DNA from 4 places in the Allobosea sp. FW305-C-101 genome. Region 1 is predicted to be linked to each of the others. Evidence: riboswitches for the same ligand, from Rfam matches in the RefSeq annotation. Region 1 holds a riboswitch; each other region holds the start of a gene.
The links. A riboswitch is a leader RNA that binds a small molecule or an ion and turns the genes downstream of it on or off. The one in region 1 is predicted to bind cobalamin.
Positions count from the first base shown of each region.

Region 2: it holds a riboswitch for cobalamin, as region 1 does, so the genes downstream of both, AC3WMA_RS12620 (methyltransferase domain-containing protein) here and metE (5-methyltetrahydropteroyltriglutamate--homocysteine S-methyltransferase) in region 1, are expected to answer to the same signal.
Region 3: it holds a riboswitch for cobalamin, as region 1 does, so the genes downstream of both, AC3WMA_RS02625 (ABC transporter substrate-binding protein) here and metE (5-methyltetrahydropteroyltriglutamate--homocysteine S-methyltransferase) in region 1, are expected to answer to the same signal.
Region 4: it holds a riboswitch for cobalamin, as region 1 does, so the genes downstream of both, AC3WMA_RS22260 (CbtB domain-containing protein) here and metE (5-methyltetrahydropteroyltriglutamate--homocysteine S-methyltransferase) in region 1, are expected to answer to the same signal.

Region 1 is NZ_JBYSYT010000001.1:1,454,447-1,457,892, forward strand. It holds gene AC3WMA_RS06925 (ribonucleoside-diphosphate reductase subunit alpha) at 1-1,076, opposite strand, end outside; cobalamin riboswitch at 1,190-1,389, opposite strand; cobalamin riboswitch at 1,544-1,746, shown strand; gene metE (5-methyltetrahydropteroyltriglutamate--homocysteine S-methyltransferase) at 1,863-3,446, shown strand, end outside.
Region 2 is NZ_JBYSYT010000002.1:1,041,548-1,044,993, forward strand. It holds gene AC3WMA_RS12615 (TonB-dependent receptor) at 1-536, opposite strand, end outside; gene AC3WMA_RS12620 (methyltransferase domain-containing protein) at 533-1,291, opposite strand; cobalamin riboswitch at 1,520-1,724, opposite strand; gene AC3WMA_RS12625 (ureidoglycolate lyase) at 1,832-2,374, opposite strand; gene AC3WMA_RS12630 (TetR/AcrR family transcriptional regulator) at 2,395-3,015, opposite strand; gene AC3WMA_RS12635 ((2Fe-2S)-binding protein) at 3,217-3,446, shown strand, end outside.
Region 3 is NZ_JBYSYT010000001.1:555,938-559,383, reverse strand. It holds gene AC3WMA_RS02630 (mandelate racemase/muconate lactonizing enzyme family protein) at 1-1,016, shown strand, start outside; cobalamin riboswitch at 1,052-1,263, shown strand; gene AC3WMA_RS02625 (ABC transporter substrate-binding protein) at 1,475-2,509, shown strand; gene AC3WMA_RS02620 (FecCD family ABC transporter permease) at 2,506-3,446, shown strand, end outside.
Region 4 is NZ_JBYSYT010000006.1:67,957-71,402, reverse strand. It holds gene AC3WMA_RS22275 (MgtC/SapB family protein) at 33-497, opposite strand; gene cobO (cob(I)yrinic acid a,c-diamide adenosyltransferase) at 595-1,203, opposite strand; gene cobU (bifunctional adenosylcobinamide kinase/adenosylcobinamide-phosphate guanylyltransferase) at 1,203-1,715, opposite strand; cobalamin riboswitch at 1,868-2,053, shown strand; gene AC3WMA_RS22260 (CbtB domain-containing protein) at 2,091-2,267, shown strand; gene AC3WMA_RS22255 (CbtA family protein) at 2,280-3,020, shown strand; gene AC3WMA_RS22250 (DUF1636 family protein) at 3,031-3,420, shown strand; gene cobW (cobalamin biosynthesis protein CobW) at 3,425-3,446, shown strand, end outside.

The DNA of each region.
Region 1 (3,446 bases):
GGGGTCGAGGCCATGAAATCGAAGGAGGAGAGCAGGTCGTAGAACGCGATCGCCCTGCCCTCGCGATCGATCTCGCGGATGGCGAGGCCCATCGCGACGCGCATGAAGAAGGCCTGCGGCAGCTCGAAGCGGTTGCCCCGGACATGCAGGAAATAGCGGTCGTAAAGCGTCTGGAAGCCGAGATAGTCGAACTGGAGATCGCGCTCGGGCTTCAGCGCCGCCGCGATGCGGGCAATGTCGAAGCGGCCGAGCTCGGGGTCGATCAATTCATTGGCGATACCGGTCTTGAGATAGGCGGTGAAGTAGTCGCCGTAGCCGGCGGCCATCTCTTCCTGCGTCGCCTGTTCGGCATGGCCATGGACGAAGCTCAGCGCCTCGCGCCGCAGCTTGTCGAGCAGGAGGCGGGCCGAGACCTTGGCGTAGTTCGGCTCGCTCTCGATCAGCGTCCGCGCAGCGAGGATCGGCGCCAGTGCCAATTCGTCGAGCGAAATGCCGTCATAGAGGTTGCGGCGGGTCTCCATCAGGATCGGCTCGGCCGCGACGCCGTCGAGCCCGGCACAAGCCTCGCGCACGACCTTGTCGAGGCGGGCGGCGTCGAGCGGAACGAGCGTGCCGTCAGTGAGCTTCATCTGCAGCGACGGCGCGACAGCGACCGGCGCGGACCCGGCCTGCGCCCTCGCCCGCTCCTGCGCCCGCTCTGCCCGATAGAGAACATAGGCACGGGCAACCTTGTGGTGTGCGCCGCGCATCAGCGCGAGCTCGACCTGATCCTGCACGTCCTCGATATGGAAGGTGCGGCCGGTCGCGGCGCGGCGCGTCAGGCCGGAGACGACCTGTTCGGTCAGGTCGGCGACGACATCATGGATGCGACGGGACGCGGCGGCGCTCGCGCCCTCGACCGCCAGGAAAGCCTTGGTCAGGGCGACCGCGATCTTCGAGGGGTCGAAGGGCGTTACCGCGCCATTGCGGCGGATGAGCTGGTAGCCGGGCTCCGCCGCTGCGGCGCGCGGCGATGCAGCAGGTTCGGCACCCAGCGGGGCCAGTGAAGGCCGTTCGGCTTCGAGAGAAAGAGACATCGGCATCAACCCCAAGATGTTGGGGGCAAAGGCCGAGCGGTCGCGTCGAGAAGGCGCGCGACGATACGATGCCGCGACCTGCCAAGCGCACCACCGGGACACCCCGCCCGAGGACGTAAACAAGGGTCGCGGCAGGTCTCCTGGCTCGCGGGTCACCGCTCTCGTCCGTCTTCCCAAGGCCTTGCAGCCTCAGTGACAACGCTGGACTAAGAACTTACCGCTGACAGTTGCGGGGGCAGCGCCGGTCTCTCACCGGCTTCCCTCTTAGCTCTCGATCTTGCGATTCGAGAGACCATCGACAACTACATCTAGCGTCACTCTCCGCTCCGATGTCAATCGGTCGTATGCTCTTCCTCGATCGCATGCGGAAAGCGAGGACATCTCGGCGGCAGCTCCCCGAGCGCTGCTCGTCACATGAAGACATAAATATGTCTTTATATCTCTTGTTGACGGCCCGGAAATGATGGCCCATGATGCGGCGTCGAGGTTCTTCGGTGCGGCTTGCCGCATCGGAGCTAAGAGGGAAGCCGGTGAGAGACCGGCGCTGCCCCCGCAACTGTCAGCGGCGAGCTTTCTGCCCACCCATGTCACTGAGGCCGCAAGGCCTTGGGAAGACGGGCAAGAGCGACGACCCGCGAGCCAGGAGACCTGCCCCGACAACATGAACGTCCTCGGGCGGGGTGTCCCGGTGGTGCGCTTGGCGGCGCCGCCCGGATTCTTGCGTCCGGACGGTCCTCGTCCCGCGTCCGCTTTGGCCTTTGCCCCCAACTAGTCGGGGTTAAGCCTATGTCTCAATCAGTACCTGTCGCTGCACTCGGCACGCCGCGCATCGGTCCGCGCCGCGAACTCAAGACCGCGCTCGAAAGCTTCTGGGCCGGAAAATCCGACGAAAGATCGCTCGTCGAGGCCGCTGAGGGCCTGCGCGCGGCCAACTGGGCGCGCCAGAAGGCGCAAGGGATCAGCGTGATCCCGTCGAACGACTTCTCCTTCTACGACCAGGTGCTCGACACCAGTGTCATGGTCGGCGCGATCCCGGACATCTATGGCTGGAAGGGCGGGCCGGTGCCGCTTGGCACCTATTTCGCCATGGCTCGCGGCTCGCAGGGCGAAGCCGAGCCGCATACATCCTGCGGCCATGCCCATCACGACCACGATCATGCCCATGGCGTCCCGGCGCAGGAAATGACCAAGTGGTTCGACACCAACTACCACTACATGGTGCCGGAGTTCGCACAGGGGCAGAGCTTCGAGCTCGCCTCGCTGAAGCCGGTGGAGGAGTATCGCGAGGCAAAGGCGCTCGGCTACGAGACGCGCCCTGTCCTGCTCGGCCCGGTGACGTTCCTGAAGCTCGGCAAGTCCAAGGACCCGTCCTTCGATCCGCTGTCGCTGCTGGGCGAATTGCTGCCGGTCTATGTCGATGTGCTGCGCCGTCTCTCGGCGAATGGCGCTGAATGGGTGCAGATCGACGAGCCCTGCCTCGTACTCGATCTCGATGAGGCCGCCCGCACCGCGCTGCATCGAACCTATGCGACGATCGCGCATGCCCTGCCGCAGCTCAAGGTGATGCTCACCACCTATTTCGGAGCACTGGGCGACAATCTCGACACGGCGGTATCCCTGCCGGTCGCAGGCCTGCATCTCGATCTCGTCCGCGCGCCCGAGCAGCTCGATGCCGTTCTGGCTAAAGCGCCGCAAGGCCTGGTGCTCTCGCTCGGCGTGGTCGACGGTCGCAACATCTGGAAGACCGATCTGGAGGCGGTCCTCGCAAAGATCGAGCCGGTCGCGGCCAGGCGCGGCACCGACCATGTCCAGGTCGCACCGTCCTGCTCCATGCTGCACAGCCCGATCGATCTGGAACTCGAAACCAGTCTCGATCCGGAGGTGAAGAACTGGCTTGCCTTCGCGGTGCAGAAGATGGGCGAACTCTCCACGCTCGGCCGCGCGCTTGGCGGCGGGCGCGGCACCGTCAAGGACAGGCTGGCCGCCTCGACCACGGCAGCGGCCGCACGCAGGGCCTCGCCGAAGGTCAACGACAAGGCCGTCGCAGCGCGCATGGCTGCGGTCACGGAGGCCTTCGCCCGCCGCAAGACCGGCTTCGCGGAGCGTGCGAAGCTCCAGCGCGCCCGCTTCAACCTGCCCGCTTTCCCGACCACCACGATCGGTTCCTTCCCGCAGACGCCGGAGGTCCGCAAGGCCCGCGCCGCCCATGACAAGGGTCAGCTCGGCCATGCCGAATACGAGCAGTTCCTGCGCGAGGAGACCGCTCGCGCCGTGCGCTGGCAGGAGGAGATCGGCCTCGACGTGCTCGTCCATGGCGAGTTCGAGCGCAACGACATGGTGCAGTATTTCGGCGAGCAGCTCGCCGGCTTC
Region 2 (3,446 bases), on a different contig from region 1:
AGCCCCCAGGAGCCCCCTGCCCCTTCGATCATCGTGCCCGGCGCGGTGCGGCCGGTCTTGAGGATGATGTTGATGACGCCGCCGATATTCTGGCTGCCATAGACGACCGATGACGGGCCGCGGATGATCTCGATGCGCTCGACATCGGCGGCGGAGAGCTTGGACAGGTTGGCCGTGCCGGCGCGACGGCCGTTCATCAGCACCAGCACTTGGCTGCGGAAATCCTTGCCTTGCCCGTCGCTGGCGCCGCCGCGGATGTTGATCGAGGTCTGCCCGGGCGTCCATTGGCTGAAGAAACCGACGGCGTTCTCCGCGAGCAGGTCGGTGATCGATTGCGCACGGGCCCGCTCGATCTGCGCGGCATCGATGACCTGGACCGTTCCGGGAATGCTGCTGCGCGGCTCGGGGCGGCCCGTCGCTGTGACGACGAGCTCGTCGAGCTTGATTTCGGTCTGGGCGAAGGCGGGCACGGCCCCGATCGCCATCAGGCAGGTCGCGGCAAGCAGGCAGGCTTTGCGGGAATTCAGGCGGATCATGACAGGTTCCAGACGAGGATGGCCGAGCGGCGATGGCAGGAGAGGCGAAAGCCGCCCGGCACGGGCACGGCCTGCTTGTGGAGATGGTCGAAAAGCTGCGGCCGGCGCGGATCGTTGGGCGGCCAGCCCAGCCGATCGGCCTGGAAGGCGGCGAAGGCCGGCAGGTCCGGCAGCACCAGTGAGAAGGTCCAGTCGACCGCGTCCACGCGATCGGGCAGGTCGGTGCCGAGCTGCGGCAGCACCAGATCGATGCCCGGCGTCTCGTCTTCGTGATGCCATTCGCGCGGCAGGCATGCGGAGAGGATCAGCCCCTTGGGTGCCTTCTGCGCGGCGACGATCCAAACGATCTGCCGGGTCGCCCACTGCCGGCAGCGCGCCAGGAAGCTGGGGGCATCCGTGAAATAGCCCGGCATGGTGGCGGCCAGGACCGTATCGGCGGCTTCGCAATCGACCGCGACGTCGTCCCAGCCGTGCGGGATAATGGCCGGCGGCTGCGGCAGGGCGGCGAGCCGGGCCTGCATCGTCGGAGACGGTTCGATGGCCGTCCAGCGCGCGCCGGGCCGGCGCAGCGCCGCGCCCAGCTGCCCTCCCCCGGCGCCGATGTCGATCAGATCGTCGATCCCGGGCGCGAGCTGGCGGATGAGCGGCGCGACACGCGCGACATAATCGGAAGAGTCGATAGCACTGGCGTAAAGCGCAAGCGGATCCAGGGGCGCCGCAGAGGACGCAGGCAGAGAAGCGGAGGCAGAGTTCATACCTGCCTCTTATCGCAATGTTATAACATTGCAATTACTCATGCCTGACACAGGCGCTCCGGGCCTGGTCCACGCCCGACCGCTCGCGTGGCCGCCTCTCGGCCCCGTCAATTCTATCATGGTCGTCCAGCCCCTCGCTGTCGCGGCCGGGGCAAAGGGAGGAAGCGCGGCAGACCGGCGGCAGGCGCCCGGTGCACTGCGATTCCGCCGGACACCCCGCCCGCGCGACATCATCACTGCGTCGGGGCAGGTCTCCTGGCTTGCGGGTCGTTGCTTTCAGGCTGTCTTCCCGGCGCGGACGCCAGTGACTTCAAGTAGCCGAAAACTCACCGCTCACAGTTGCGGGGGCAGCTCCGGGTTCCGTGCAAGCGCACGTCACCGGATTCCCTCTTAGCTTCGGATCGCTCCGAAGACCTCGACACGGATTAACGTAGATGGCGAGATTGTGGCGTCAAGCTACCGATGGCGCGGCAGGCGCGAAGGCTGTGGACGGCAGCGACGAGGACCGTCATCGCACAACGCGCTACCTGAAACCCCTCGTCAGCTTACGTCGTTCGCAGCGAGCACCTTGGGCTCGATCGCGATGATCTCGCAATCCGCCTCGGTGCCATCCTGCCAGGACTGGACGAGGAAACGCGCATCGGAGCCGATGGCTATGATCGGATGATGCCAGAGCCCGCGGCGATAGATCACGCCCTGCGAAGCGGAGAACGAGAAGGCGGCCAGCGTTGAGAGATCGGGCCGGCCATCCGCGCCGTCCCGGGCGACGATGACGATATGGCCGGCGCCATCGAGCGGGACGATCCATTGGATCGAATTGACATGCCGCTCCAGCATGGCGATCGCGAGGCCCCGCTGCTGCTGCTTGGCCGAGAAGATCGACGTCACAAGTCTGGTGCCGGCCCGGACCTCGGCAGCCGGATGAGCATGGATATCGTGCCGGCGCGCGGTGCCGTTATTCGCGGTGCGGCCACTTTCCCCGGCTTCCACGATCCAGCCGAAAGGCTCGAAAGCGGCCTGCGTGACCGGCTGGATGCGAAGCGGGGTAAGGGGCTGAAGCTCGGTCCTGCCGTCATCCTGCATGTTGCGTTCTTTCTTCTCGCTTATCGCACCAGCGCTGCGGCGAAGACCGACGCGATCGCGTCCAGCCTGCGCGCGTAATCCGCGGCACTGGGTGGCGTGCCGAGCTTCGCTCCCGCGGCGGCAAAGAGCAGGCTGGCGGTCCAGTCGTCCGCGCTGGCCGGCAGGCGCGATAGATTGATCTCGCCGCCTTGCTCGGCCTGCCTCAGCAATTCGCGGGCAAAGGTCGAGAAGATTCGCTCGAAAGCCTGCAATTCACGCGTCGCGATCGTGTTCATCACAGCCTTCAGTTCGACGAGATGCTCGCCGGTGCCGAAGCTGGCATAGGCCAGCCCGTGATGCGCCTGAAGCAGCGCCGCGAGCCGCTCCGGAAACGGCCCCTGCCTCGCCACGACCTCACGGCAACGTGCTTCGACCCGTCGCCCGAGCAGGTCCAGCATGGCCCGGAAGACATCGTCCTTGCCCTTGAAGTGCAGGTAGAGCGTCGCCTTGGCGAGCCCCGCCTCTTTGGCGATGTCGTCCATCGAGCTGCGCTTGTAGCCGTAGCGGGCGAACAGACGCAGCGCCGCATCGGCGATCTGGTCGGTGCGGGCATTGGCATCCTCCGCAGGGAGAACGTTGGAACCTTCGTTTCCGTCCGGCATTGCAGCTTCTGCAGTCTTGACAAAATCCAAACTGCGCGCGACCATCCTAACTAGACTCAAAACGTCTAACTAGTCCAGTCGCGCGACCCAGGGCTACGGATCCATCGCCCGTCATCTGATATGTCAGATCGGGCCATCGAGGGCGAGCCCTCGATCCGCACCATGGTGCCGCGCTGCGTTATGCCAGCATCGGAGGCAACCATGGTCTCTCTCAAGGTCAACGGGACGACGCATACCGTCGATGTCGACGACGACACGCCCCTGCTCTGGGCGATCCGCGACAATATCGGCCTCACCGGCACCAAGTTCGGCTGCGGCGTCGCCCAATGCGGCGCCTGCACCGTCTTCATCGACGGCCAGCCCCTGCGCGCCTGCGTGACACCCGTCTCGGCGGTCGGCACCAGCGAGATCACCACGATCGAAGGCCTCGC
Region 3 (3,446 bases), 900 kb from region 1:
TCTGCCCGATGTCGCATGGCGTCTGCCGGCCTGTCGCCGATTCCGTGCTCGGGCAGAATCTGGAAAGCCCGGAGGACATCGCCCGCATCGCCGCGGCCGTCGCTTATAACTCGATGGACCTGCTGCAGGCGCCGCATACCTTTTCCGGCGTCGAGATGGCGCTGTGGGATATCCTCGGGAAGATGCGATCCGAGCCGGTCTGGCGCCTGCTCGGCTACGCCAAGAGCCATCCCAAGACGCCCTATGCCTCGGTCCTCTTTGGCGACACGGCGCAGGAAACCCTCGAACGCGCTCGCGATGCCCGCAGCCGCAGCTTCCGCGCCGCGAAGTTCGGCTGGGGGCCGATCGGTCGTGGCAGCGTCGAGGCCGATGCCGAGCATTTCGTCGCTGCCCGCGAGGGTTTGGGGCAGGACGGCATCCTGCTCGTCGATACCGGACAGATCTTCATCGAGGATGTCGCGCGCGCCGCCGCCCGCTTGCCGGCGATGGAAAAGGCCAACGTGCTCTGGTTCGAGGAGCCCTTCCACGCCAGCGCGCTCGAAGCCTATGGCGCTCTTGCCCAGCGCAGCCCCAAGGTCCGTTTGGCCGGCGGGGAGGGCGCCCATAACGAGTCGATGGCGCGGCAGCTCATCGACTATGGCGGCATCGGCTATGTCCAGATCGATTGCGGCCGGATCGGCGGCATCGGCCCGTCCAAGGCGGTGGCGGATTATGCGGTCGCCAAGGGTGTGACCTTCGTCAACCACACCTTCACCTCGCATCTGGCGCTCTCCGCCTCGCTCCAGCCCTATGCGGGCTTGGCCGAGCACGAAATCTGCGAATATCCGGCGATGCCGAAGCCGCTCGCGACCGCGATCTCCGCCAATCATCTGGAGCGCAACGCGAACGGGCAGGTCGCGGCGCCTGATGTACCCGGCCTCGGCATCGATGTCGCGACCACGGCGCTGCGCAGCTATCTGCAGGAGGTCGAGATCTCGGTCGGCGGCAAGCGGCTCTACAGTACGCCGAGTCTCTGACGCGATGTCTGCTTGACGCAGCGCCACGCCCTTATAGGGTGTGCGCCGATCGAGGTTCTCCGGGTTGCTCCCGGAGCTAAGAGGGAATTCGGTGAGGCGCGACCCGCGCCAAAGCCGAGGCTGCCCCCGCAACTGTAAGCGGCGAGCTTTCCGTCCATCGTCCACTGGCGCCTGATGCGCCGGGAAGGCCGGGCGGAAGCGGCATCGACCCGCGAGCCAGGAGACCTGCCCCGGTCGTCGAAGACGTCTTTCGGACGGGGTGTTCCGGAGCTGTGTGTCGATGGCGGCCTTGTGCCGCCTTCCCGTCCCACATGCCCAAGCTGCCCCGGCTGTCATCTCGGGGAGCGATGAAGTCCATGTTCACGAAGACCACCACGCAGGCCGTTCAGGGCGGCTTGACGGCCGCCTGCCGCGCACTCTATCAGAAATGCAACATTGTTACATTTCGGATGGCCTCGATGCCGGTTGCGCGCCCGTTTAACCTGTTTAGCCTCTCGGCCGTTGCTCTATTGGGCGCTCTCGCCACCGGCACGGCCAATGCGGCGCCCACCAAATATCCGCTGACGCTGGAGAATTGCCGCGAGACGATCACCTTCAACGCCGCGCCCAAGCGCGTCGTCGCGATCGGCCAGACCCAGACGGAAATTCTTTATGCGCTGGGCCTCGGCGACCGCGTCGTCGGCACGGCGGTCTGGTTCTCGCCTGTGGCCAAGCCCTATGAGGCGGTCAACGCCAAGGTGAAGCGTCTCGCCGACAACGATCCGAGCTTTGAGGCGGTGCTGGCGCAGGAGCCCGATCTCGTCACGGCGATGTTCGAATGGCATGTCGGGCCCAACGGCATCGTCGGCAAGCGCGACCAGTTCGCCAAGGTGAAGGTGCCGGCTTACGTCTCGCCGACCGATTGCGTCGGCAAGGACAATTCCGGTGCCGGCGACGGGGTGCGCACCCAGATGTTCACGATGGAGCTGGTCTATCGCAACATCCGCGAATTCGGCGCGATCTTCGACGTAGCCGACCGGGCCGAGACGCTCGTCGCCGAACTCAAGGCCCGCGAGGAGAAGGCGGTCGAGCAGGTCGCCAAGCTCAAGGCGCAGGACGTGCCGGTCGTCGTCTGGTTCTCCAGCAAGGACATCAAGGGCGACGGCTTCATGGCCGGCAAGAACGGCGTGCCCGCCTATATCCTGTCGAAGCTCGGCGCCCGCAACATCATCTCGACCAACGAGGAATGGCCTCTGGTCGGCTGGGAGAGCATCGCCGCTGCCAACCCGGCGGTGATCGTCACCGTCAAGATGGATCGCCGCCGCTTTCCGGCCGACGATATCGAGAAGAAGCTGGAATTCCTGAAGACCGACCCGGTCGCCAGCAAGCTCGATGCGGTCAGGAACAACCGCGTCGTCATCCTGGATGTGGGCGCGACCCGCGCCGGGCTCGACACGGTCGACGGCATCGAGACCCTCGCCAAGGCGATCGCGGGCTTCGGGCTCTCGCGTTGAGCCACGCCGCCCATGGGCCGAACTGGCCGGCGCGGATCGGCATCGCGCTGGCCTCGCTGCTGGCGCTGACCTTATCGGTCGCGCTGGCGGTGACGATCGGCGAGATGCGCATCCCGCTGGACACGGCCCTGAAGGCGCTCGGCAACGGGCTGTTCGATCTCGACTTCCCGGTCAGCGCGATCCAGCAGGGCGTGATCTTCGATTATCGCCTGAGCCGCGCGCTGATGGCGGGGCTCTGCGGCGGCGCGCTCGCCCTGTCGGGCGCGATCCTGCAGGCGCTGCTGCGCAATCCCTTGGCCGAGCCCTATATCCTCGGCATCTCGGCCGGCGCCTCGACCGGCGCCGTCGCGGTACTGATCCTCGGCATCAGCATCGGCGGCGCGGTGCTCTCGGTATCGGCCGGCGCCTTCATCGGCTCCTGCGCCGCGCTCGTCGTCGTCGCCTTGCTGGCGGCGGGGGCGGGTGGGGCGAGCGACCGCGTCATCCTGGCCGGCGTCGCCACCTCTCAGCTCTTCAACGCGGCAACCGCGACGATCGTGACCACGCTCGCCAGTGCCGAGCAGGCGCGCGGCGTGATGTTCTGGCTGCTCGGCAACTTCGGCGGCGTGCGCTGGCCCGATCTCTGGATGGCGGCGCCGGTTGCCTTCATCGGCTTCGGCATCTGCATGCTCCACGCCAAGGTGCTGGACGCGTTCGCCTTCGGCGTCGATGCAGCCGCCTCGCTCGGCGTCGCGGTGACGCGGGTGAAGGTTGTGCTCTTCGCGACCACGGCGGTGATGACGGCGGTGATGGTCTCGATCGTCGGCACGGTCGGCTTCGTCGGCCTGATCATTCCCCATGCCGCGCGCTTCCTCGTCGGCTCCGGCCATGCCCGCCTGCTGCCGGCCTGCCTCGTCATCGGCGCGATCTTCATGATCCTCGCGGATATCCTCTCCCG
Region 4 (3,446 bases), on a different contig from region 1:
CCTGCGCCCCTCCCCCGCGGCGCCGCGAGCACTCAGGAAGGCGGCGCGTTGCCGGAATCCGCGGCCCGATCGCGGCCGGCCCAGCGCTCGACCGAATGATCGATGGCGAGCAGGACGAGCCCAAGCACCGTGGCCGATGCCACGATCGCATGATCGCCGAGGCCGGCGGCACAGCCAAGCGCAGCAGTGACCCATATCGCTGCGGCCGTGGTCAGCCCTGTCGGCGTCGAAGCCCCCCGGCGCAGGACAATGACGCCGGCGCCCAGGAAGCCGATCCCGGTCAGCAAGCCCTGAACGACGCGGCTGGCAGCGTCGGCCTCATGCGGCTCGCTGAAGATCGTCGCGGCGGCGGCCGTGCCCAATCCGACCAGCCCGAAGGTGCGAATCCCGGCGGCGCGCTGCTTGTTGGTCCGCTCCCAGCCCACGACGATGCCGGCCGCCATCCCGGCCAGCAGCCTGAGCAGCAGATCCAGCTCTCCCCACAGAAAACCACTCATGGCCCCACCCTCGCAAACGATGATCGAGGGCATGAACGCGCGAGGGCCGTTCGCGTTCGTTCTGCGGCAAAGCACCGGCAGCCGGTGAGGAAAGCTATTAGAACTCGATCCCCTGCTGTGCTTTCACACCCGCCGCGAAATGGTGCTTCACCAGCGTCATCTCGGTGACGAGGTCGGCCGCCTCGATCAATTCCGGCTTGGCATTGCGGCCGGTGACGACGACGTGCAGGTCCGGACGGCGGGCATGTAGAACCTCGACCACCTCGGCGAGCGGCAGATAGTCGTAGCGCAGGGCGATGTTGAGCTCGTCCAGCACCAGCAGGCGAATCTCCGGATCGGCCATCAGCTCCCTAGCTTTGGCAAAGGCGCGCTCGGCAGCGGCGATGTCGCGGGCCTTGTCCTGCGTCTCCCAGGTGAAGCCCTCGCCCATGCTGTGCCACGAGACCTGATCGCCGAAGGCTTCGAGCGCCTTGCGCTCGCCGGTCGACCAGGCGCCCTTGATGAACTGCACCACGCCGATGCGCCAGCCATGGCCGAGCGCCCGAAGGATCAGGCCGAAGGCCGCCGTCGACTTGCCCTTGCCGGGGCCGGTATTGACGATCAGAAGCCCTTTCTCGACCGTCTTGGAGGCGACCTCGGCATCCTGCACCGCCTTGCGCTTCTCCATCTTCGCCTTGTGGCGGGCGGCGTCATCAGTATCCGTCATCATTTCACTCGCATCGGCAATCCGGCGACCATGAAGACCACGCTGGCCGCACGCGCCGCAAGCGCCTGATGGAGGCGCCCGGCCTCGTCGCGGAAGCGGCGGGCCAGCGCATTCTCCGGCACGATGCCGAGACCGACCTCGTTGCCGACCAGTACGAGCGGGGCGGAGACACGCTCGCAGGCGGCGATCAGGCCCTCGCGTGCCGCCGCCGTGTCGTGCTCTGCGAGGATCAGATTGGTGAGCCAGAGCGTCAGACAATCGACCAGGATCGGCCGGCCCGCCGGCTGGGCAGCGATCGCGCCGGCCAGATCGAGCGGGGCATCCACCGTCTGCCAGCCGGCTGGCCGGCGCGCGCGGTGCTCGGCGATGCGCTCGCGCATCTCGTCGTCATAGGCCTGGGCGGTAGCGATATAGGTCCAGGGTGCCGGCAGGACCTCGATCAGCGCTTCGGCATGACGGCTCTTGCCGGAGCGGGCTCCGCCGAGGACGAGGGTGAGATGGGGCAACTCCATTCAAAAAATCCTCTGCCGTCATGCTCGGGCTTGACCCGAGCATCTCCATCCGAACGAGGCACCGGAGCCCCTTCCTGCAAGAGATTCCTGGGTCAAGCCCGAGAATGACGCCCTTGCGACGCGCATTGCATTGCACAGCAACACGGCGATGGCTAATGATGATCCCCGACGGTGCCTCCGCGAGGAGGTGAAAAGGGAACGCGGTGCGAGACCGCGGCTGCCCCCGCAACTGTAAGCGGATGTCCTTCGCCATCGGCCACTGGAGCGCGAGTTCCGGGAAGGCGGCACAGGGCGCCAAATCCGCGAGCCAGGAGACCTGCCGTCGACCCGCAGAGATCCAACCGGCTGCCGGCGGGGCGGCCACGGAGAACGCTTATGAACACCGCCTCGGTTTCCACCCCCACGCTCAGCGTTTCGGAACGCGTCAAGGCGGTTGCCGCCGCGCTCGTGATCGGCGTCGCGCTGATCTACACGACCGGTTTCGCCGCCTCGTCGAACGTGCACAACGCCGCGCACGACACCCGTCACGGCCTCGCCTTTCCCTGCCACTGAGGGAAAGTCATCATGGTCACGCGTGTTCTCACGGTCAGCATCCTGGCCGGGCTTCTGGCCGGCTTGATCGTCGCCGCCCTCCAGCATGTCACCACCACCCCGCTCATCCTCAAGGCCGAGACCTATGAGGCGGCGCTCGCGCTGAAAGCGCCGACGCTGGCCGCCTTCGACGGGGAAGCAAAAATCATCCTCGCGCATGGCCCGGCCGGCGATGCGCCCGGCCACGACCACGCCGAATGGAAGCCGCAGGACGGCCTCCAGCGCACGCTCTTCACCAGCGCAGTGACGATCGCGACCGCGATCGGCTTCGCGGCGCTGCTGCTGGCGGGCATGATCGCGGCCGGCGACAGGATCGACCAGCGCAGCGCACTCGTTTGGGGTGCCTGCGGATTCCTCGCGCTCGGGCTTGCGCCTGCCATGGGGCTCGCGCCGGAACTGCCGGGCGCCGCCTCCGCCGCATTGGAGCAGCGCCAGCTCTGGTGGCTCTGGACCGCGGTCGCCACCGCGGCCGGGCTCTTTGTGTTCCTGCGCTTCGAGCAGCCCTGGCTCAAGCTTGTGGCGATCGTGCTGATCCTGCTCCCGCATGTCGTCGGCGCCCCGCATCCGGCCGCGCCGGAGAGCAAGGTGCCGGCCGAGGTCGCCGCCCATTTCGCGTCGCTCTCGCTCGGCATCCAGGCCGCGCTCTGGCTCGTCACCGCCTTCATGGTCGGCGTGCTCTGGCCTTGGGCGAGCCGCCGGGCCGCGGAAGCCTGAAGGCAAAGCAATGTCCGAGGGTGACCTCACCATCCATGTCTGTACGGCCTGCCGCCGTGCCCGCGCCGATCTCCCGGAAGGCTATGACCAGCCGGGACTGGCGCTGGCCGAGCGGCTCACCGCGCAGCTCGCAGCCAAGGGCAGCACGATCCCCGTGCTGCCCGTCGAATGCCTCGCCGTCTGCAAGCGGCCCTGCACCATCGCGCTCAGCGCCGATGGCAAATGGACCTATCTGATCGGCGATCTCGACACCGACACCCATCTCGACGAGATCGTCGGCGCGGCGGAGGCCTATGCCGCCAGCGCCAACGGCATCGTTCCCTGGAAAGAGCGGCCGCAGTCCTTCCGCAAGGGCGTGGTCGCGCGCGTGCCGCCTTTGCCGGCGCGCCAGCAAGGATGACATCATGAACGCTCCGCAGACCGCCT